Regions from separate parts of the Pseudoalteromonas sp. NS-SX12 genome, predicted to be linked through region 2. Evidence: riboswitches for the same ligand, from Rfam matches in the RefSeq annotation. Region 2 holds a riboswitch; the other holds the start of a gene.
The links. Region 2 has a riboswitch for cobalamin ahead of AC2IOM_RS06685 (TonB-dependent receptor domain-containing protein). Riboswitches for the same ligand answer to the same signal wherever they lie in the genome.
Positions count from the first base shown of each region.

Region 1: another riboswitch for cobalamin. It lies ahead of AC2IOM_RS20360 (hypothetical protein); the one in region 2 lies ahead of AC2IOM_RS06685 (TonB-dependent receptor domain-containing protein).

Region 1 is NZ_CM170635.1:1,348,788-1,352,209, forward strand. Features, by position in the region: gene AC2IOM_RS20350 (dipeptidase) at 1-372, opposite strand, end outside; gene AC2IOM_RS20355 (lipoate--protein ligase family protein) at 451-1,170, opposite strand; cobalamin riboswitch at 1,303-1,492, shown strand; gene AC2IOM_RS20360 (hypothetical protein) at 1,677-2,303, shown strand; gene AC2IOM_RS20365 (cobyrinic acid a,c-diamide synthase CobB) at 2,293-3,422, shown strand, end outside.
Region 2 is NZ_CM170634.1:1,418,077-1,421,498, forward strand. Features, by position in the region: gene AC2IOM_RS06680 (M6 family metalloprotease domain-containing protein) at 1-1,332, opposite strand, end outside; cobalamin riboswitch at 1,533-1,692, shown strand; gene AC2IOM_RS06685 (TonB-dependent receptor domain-containing protein) at 1,727-3,422, shown strand, end outside.

The DNA.
Region 1 (3,422 bases), on a different replicon from region 2:
AAGTACAAATGGGCTTTGCTGCCATTTTGTTGGGTCTGCCGGTTGCACATCGCCATGGGTTACTATGGTTACTTTCTCTTGTTGTTCACCCATGCCAATTAATACGGTGTGCCCAAAATCTTGATAATCAAAACCAAGCTCCGCCGCTTTAATTTTTAATAGCGATTTAAAGCCAATAAAGTCCGGATTTTGCGGTGTATCGATGTCTTTGTTATTAACGGTTGGAAACGACACCATATTGGCTAACGTATGTATTTGCGCATTTTGGTATTCTGCTACGGCGTATTGTGCCAACTCATCGGTTGATGGGCTAACAGATGCAAACGCATGGCTTGCCAGTAACGCGGCGCATGGAAGAAGAGCGAATTTCAAGGGAGCACTCCGAGGTAATTAAAGGTGAAATAAGTCCCAAGTGTAACACCACTGAACACTAAAAAAAGGGTTTTACGGTCAGCTCGATTTATGTTTTTGATGATTTATAAAACTGGTAAATAAGCGCTGAAATAATTCGTCGATATCGGGTCGCTCTTGGGTGTGTTCAAACAAGCTGGTATGCACATCGGCTATTGCACGATCACCTTGCTGATGATGTTCGTAACATAAATTTACAGGTGAAACTAAGGTTGGCATATTTGCATTTACTAAAATGCAGGCCTGCGCCAGTACAATTTTACCACCGCCTTTTTTTAGTAATACACGCTGGGCTGTGCCGACGATTTTCTTATTTTTAATATTAAGATTGTAATCACCATCGCAATAGCTGCCAGGGGTGGCATGAGTTTCAACCTTAATATTAAACTGCTCAAAAAAAGAAGATAAAATAGCGCAAAAGTCTTTGTAGGCGTTTGGAATAGAGTAGGGAATATGTTCTTCTAACACATACATATAAGATACATTAATTACCCCTTCACATTGTGGCACAGGGGCGCCGCCAGTTTTGCGGGCGTGTAGTTGCCAACCGGTTTTCTTTAGCTTTGATTCGAGCGCTTCAGTTTGTTGCCATTTATTACCCGACGGTAAAACCAAAGTTGGCTTATCGCTTTGCCAAAGTAACAGTGCTTGGTCTAAATTGCCGTTTTGCAGTTGGCTAATTAATTCATTTTCTTTTTCAAAAACTGCTTCAACTGAGATTTGCTTGAAACGAAGTACTTTGGCTTTTACTTTTGACATTGCTAATTAAAGATTAACTTTTTGCTTAGCATACCGCAGTTTGTAATTTTTGGCAGTGCCTCGTTATATCAACAAACAAAAAGTTTTAATAAGAATAATGTCTTAGCTTGATTTAACAATGCTAGCTGACATATATTTGCGTTGTAATTAGGTGACTATTGTTTTTTTATAAACAATGTTTAAACGGGAATCCAGTTAAAATCTGGAACTGCCCCCGCAACGGTAACTGTGAGCGACAACCACCACTGTCTGTTTATGATGGGAAGGTGCTGTCAAAGCGATGATCAGGAGTCCGGAGACCGGCCTAGTTCACTCGAGTACTGCGGTGGGCGGTGAGCAACGAGAACACAATCGCTTTTATATCAATTACAGTAATTTGTGGTCGCGACAATGGATCATCTAATTACCTGAATGATATTGTTATTCCTTGCTGTAACAGGCAAAGGAGTGTGCCTTGTATCTTGTCATTTCCTATCGCATCAATTCTAGTATGCGGAAACATTATAATGACAGATCGTTCAAGTTTATTTACCCCAATCAAAGTGCAGCAATTCTCGTTGCTGATTTACGCGTTGTTAGCGCTATTGATGATAGCCACCCGACCGTATCACTTTGCGTCTGCGCTCCATTTGCCAAGTGCCAGTACAGCAATTTTCTTTATTTTAGGCTTGCTGGCGTCTAAGCACCGTACTTTTGCCGTATTTGTGGTACTAAGTGTGTCGATTGATTTAACCAGCAGCTATTATCGCGGTGATTTTGGCGATTGTATTACGCGTTCATACCCATTTTTATTTGTTGGCTACTATGTGCTGTGGTGGGCGGGTCATAAAAGTTTGCAACTAAAGCTCGATGAAACAAAGTGTGTGGTTGCTGCAAAAACGGTAATGGCACTGGTTAACTTATGGCTTGCAAGCTCAATTGCATTTTTAACCTCAAACGCGAGCTATTATTGGCTATCGGGTAAATTTAGCGATATGTCGTTAAGTACTTACTCAGAGCGTGTAGCACAGTATTACGCGCCATATGTTACTAGCCCGTTTGGCTACGTGGCGATTGCGTTGGCATTGTACCTTGCCTGTTATTACTTAAAACCACACACCAGCATTTTAAAAACAACCCATCATGGCCGTTAATTCTCCGGTATTTTGCCCTGCACTTGTAATTAGTGCGCCAAATTCGGGGGCGGGCAAAACCACAGTAACCGCCGCTATGGCACGCTATTTTACCAATATGGGCAAAACGGTTCAGGTATTTAAAACTGGGCCCGATTTTATTGATCCCATGATTTTAGAAGCGGCATCAAACCGTCCTGTATATCAATTGGATCTGTGGATGGTGGGTGAAAGTGAATGTCAGCGCATGCTTTACCAAGCAGCTATCGTTGCAGATCTTATTTTGATTGAAGGCGTAATGGGGCTGTTTGATGGCACCCCAAATACTGCCGATTTAAGCGACCTATTTGGTATTCCGATTTTGGCGGTGATTGATGGCTCAGCCATGGCACAAAGTTTTGGTGCCTTGGTTCATGGCTTAGTAAATTACCAACCAAGCCTTAATTTTTACGGTGTGATAGCCAATAAGATCGCAGGTAAAGGACATGGCGAAATGGTTTTGCAATCCATAAACGAAAAGGCATTAACGCAAGACTATTTTTTACGAAATTCCCATATTAGTTTGCCTGAGCGCCACCTTGGTATTATGCAAGCAGGTGAGTTACAAAATATCAACGTGTATTTAGAACAAGCCGCACAGCAATTTGCTAACTCACACTTTAATCAACTACCCAAAGATGTGGTGTTTTGGCCCTCAAAAGAGGGAGATGATGCAAAGCAATACGCAGATTTTAAACGTGCTAAACCACTTAAAGGGCAACGTATTTTGGTTGCCAAAGACAATGCGTTTTCGTTTTTGTATCGTGCCAATTTGGCGATGTTGGCAGATTTTGGCGCAGAGCTAAGCTACATTTCGCCATTACAGGATAAAACCTTGCCAGAGGGAGATGCGCTCTATATTCCAGGTGGGTACCCTGAGCTTTATGCGCAGCAATTAAGCCAAAATAATGCGTTTAAACAAGCCGTAAAACAGTTTGCTAAAAGCAATAAACCGGTCTTAGCGGAGTGTGGCGGTATGCTCTACTTATTGGATGAATTAATAAGTGAAAACACACACTTCACTATGTGTGGCGTGTTAAACGGCAAAGCCACAATGAATAAAACCCTCTCTAGCATTGGTCAACAATATGTCGATTTAAG
Region 2 (3,422 bases):
ATCGGTATTGAGGTTTTGAATATCTACGCCGGTATGTTTTGCGGCATAGTTTTTACTCGCTGGCTGTGTTTGAGGTGAAAAGCTATCGCCCGTAGTAAATACATCGTTTTCATCAGCGTAGGCCGCAGCTAGTTCAATTTCATTTAAATTATCAGCTTGAATAAGGCGGATCAGCTTGTTGTCAGAGTAGCTGTTATCGTTGGCAAAGTAGCCCCAGCTATTGAGCTCTGAATTTATGTGCCAAATATTTAAACCTTCAGCGTTTAAGTTTAAGTCGTTACCGCTTCTATCGCGGTATTGCACAATAAAGTACTCGTCGTATTTATTGGTGGCACTTGTGTCGCTGCGTAAAATAAGCGCATCTTGGTTAGTTGATGTGGCTGAAAGTTGATAGTTGGTATCTGAAGTTGATGCAAACTGCGGCGTCAGCCAGCCAAGTGCAAATTTACTAAATGCACTGTGATCTGAACTGTTATTATCCATCATATCCATACCACCTGTACCACCACGTGGACCAATGCTGTCGTCGTAATCGTAGTAATCAGGCAGGCCAAGTGCATGGCCGGTTTCATGAATAAGTACAAGCGGCGAAAATGCTTGTCCTTCCGAATAGGCCAGCCATTGCCATGATATTGTGCTGATGGTTTTACCATCGACGGTAAATGAATTGTCGCCAAAACCCGAGAAAGTACCCCACCAAAGGCTTGCCCATTCGCCAGGTGGGCCAGTCCAAATCACCGCAACGTAATCGATGTCGCCGTCGCCGTCGTTATCGTATTGGCTAAAATCATGGCCAAGCGCATCATGGTGTTCAATTGCTTCTTTGATGATTTGCTGCTTTACCTCTGCGGCATTTGTGCCATCGTCAAGCGGGCGGTTGTACTCGGTTTTATACCAATCAAGCACATTACCTTGAATATCAAGTTTGTTATATGACGAACGCTGGTAAAATGCGCGGTGGCTTTCAAACGGGAAACTGCTGGCGTTGCCCTCACCAAAGATTTTACTGTTAATTGCGCTTTGAGAGTTGCTTTCATTGTGTAAGTAATCGGGAAATTCAACTAGCAGCACTAACATTTTAGGCGTGCCTAAACTTGGAAAATACCCTTCAAATGGGTTTGCTTCATCAGCTTTATTTTGCATTGTTCGCAGGTGCGGCAAATGGTGTAAACGCTGGTGGTTACCGTATGATTTTGCTTGCAAAGCGCGCTGGCTAAGCGTTTTTTCGGCTTTATAGCGTTTTAGCTGCTCTTGCGTGGGTGGTTGTAATGCACTTACGTGTAGTGTCAAAAATGCACTACAGGCAAGAAGCACCTTAGTTAACTGTTTCATAGTTGAATCCGTTACAAATCTATTGTCACTGTGTGAGTAATAAAGTTTACTCCTAAATGACCTTTTATAGAAACAATTACCGCACAGTAGATGAACTGTTTTTAGCGGTTTAGACTTCTAAAATTGACATTTTCACTTATCCCCTCCACAATACGCGCCTAAATTTATAGCCTATTGGTGCCGTTAAATTTTTGCTCTTTCGCTTCAGTAAAATAGCGGGTCAAACATAACAACGGATAATCGGGAAGTTGGTGCATAAGTCCTTGCCTTATTAAGTCCAACGCTGCCCCCGCAACGGTGATGTATTTTGTATTAAATAAAATGCTCAGCCCGGAGACCGGCCAATTGGTTTCTTAAAACGATTAACATTGTGCGGTGGGCACAAGGGGATAATATGTATCATAAATCTAAGTTAGGTTTGGCGCTTAGCCTTGCCTTGTCTTCTTCATTCGTTGCAGCTAACACAACTGACGCTCAAACACAGCATGATATTGAAACCATTGTTGTTACCGCGAATAAGCTTGAGCAATCAATTGACCAAACTCTGGCAAGCGTGCAAGTCATTGACCGTGCGCAAATTGAGCAATTAAATGTGCGTGATGTGTTAAGTGTGTTAGAAACGCAAGCGGGCATTCAAGTAAACCGTAATGGTGGGCAAGGGCAAAATGCGAGCCTATTTGTACGTGGCTTAGAATCTCGTTACTCGCTTATTTTAATTGATGGTGTGCGCGTAGGCTCAGCAACCTTAGGTTATAAAAGCTTATCAACTTTGCCATTAAATTCAGTTGAGCGTATTGAAGTAGTAAAAGGCTCTCGCGCAGCACAATATGGTTCTGATGCGTTAGCGGGTGTTATTAATATTATTACGCGTCAATCACAAGGCCACAGTATTGCATTAACAACAGGCTCTAATAGTTATGCGAGCTTAGAAGGCACGTCACGTTTTACTACGGAATACGTGGATATTGCGCTTAACGCAGGTTATGAGCGTACAGAAGGATTTGATGTATTAGAAAACGATGCAACAAACTTTGCAGATCCAGATAAAGACGGTTACGACAACTTAAACCTAGGGCTAAACCTTACTCATAATAATGCGTTGTTAGGTCAATTAGGTTTTATTGCTCAGTATTCAACGGGCGAAGTAGAGTTTGATAATTATTATGATTATCAAGAATCTACATCAGATAAGACCGAATATGAAAACTACCATGTAAATGCTAATTGGTTTAAACAGTTAGGTGACTTTAGCCATAAAGTAGATGTCGCGTTTAGCCAAGATCAAGATGATACGTTTGGTACTAAACCAACTAGTCGCTTTGCAACAGAGCGTGTACAGCTAGATTATTTATCGACATATCAGTTATCTGAGCAAATCGACTTTAATGGCGGCTTAAACTGGCATCAAGACAAGATTGATACAACGAGCAGTTATGATGAAAAAAGTCGCAATGCTTACGCTGCATTTGTTGGCGCGTATTACGATGACGGTAACTTTTTAGCTAATGTGGCTGTGCGTCATGATGATTATGATGAAGTTGGAGCTGAGCAAACGTATAACATTGCGGGTGGTATTTACCTGCATCAAGACGCAGTATTGCGTGTAAGTCAAAGCTCTGGCTTTAAAGCACCTACGTTCAACGATTTATACTACCCTGGTTCAGGTAATCCAGAACTTGAAGCAGAAACATCAGTTAACCGTGAGCTTGGCTTACGTATTGATTTTGATAGCTTAAGTGTGGATGTTGCGGCATTTCGTAATGAGCTAACCAATAAAATTGCGTGGGCACCGGCACCAACAGCGGATAACCCATATCGTTGGTCACCATTTAATATTGCTGAAGCACGTTATGAAGGCGTAGAGCTAACCACGAATTTTGCATTTTACGGTTTTGATAACACGCTAAATGTAAGCTATATCGACGCGCAGAAAGTGGATAACTCACCAACCGCGCTTGAAAAATATAGTGACTTGCCATTTGTTGCAAAAGAAAATGTGCGTTACAGCATCGCTAAGCAGTGGCAAGATTTAGATATTAACTTAAGTGTTGCGTATCAATCAGAGCAAAAATCGACGCTGATTACTAAAA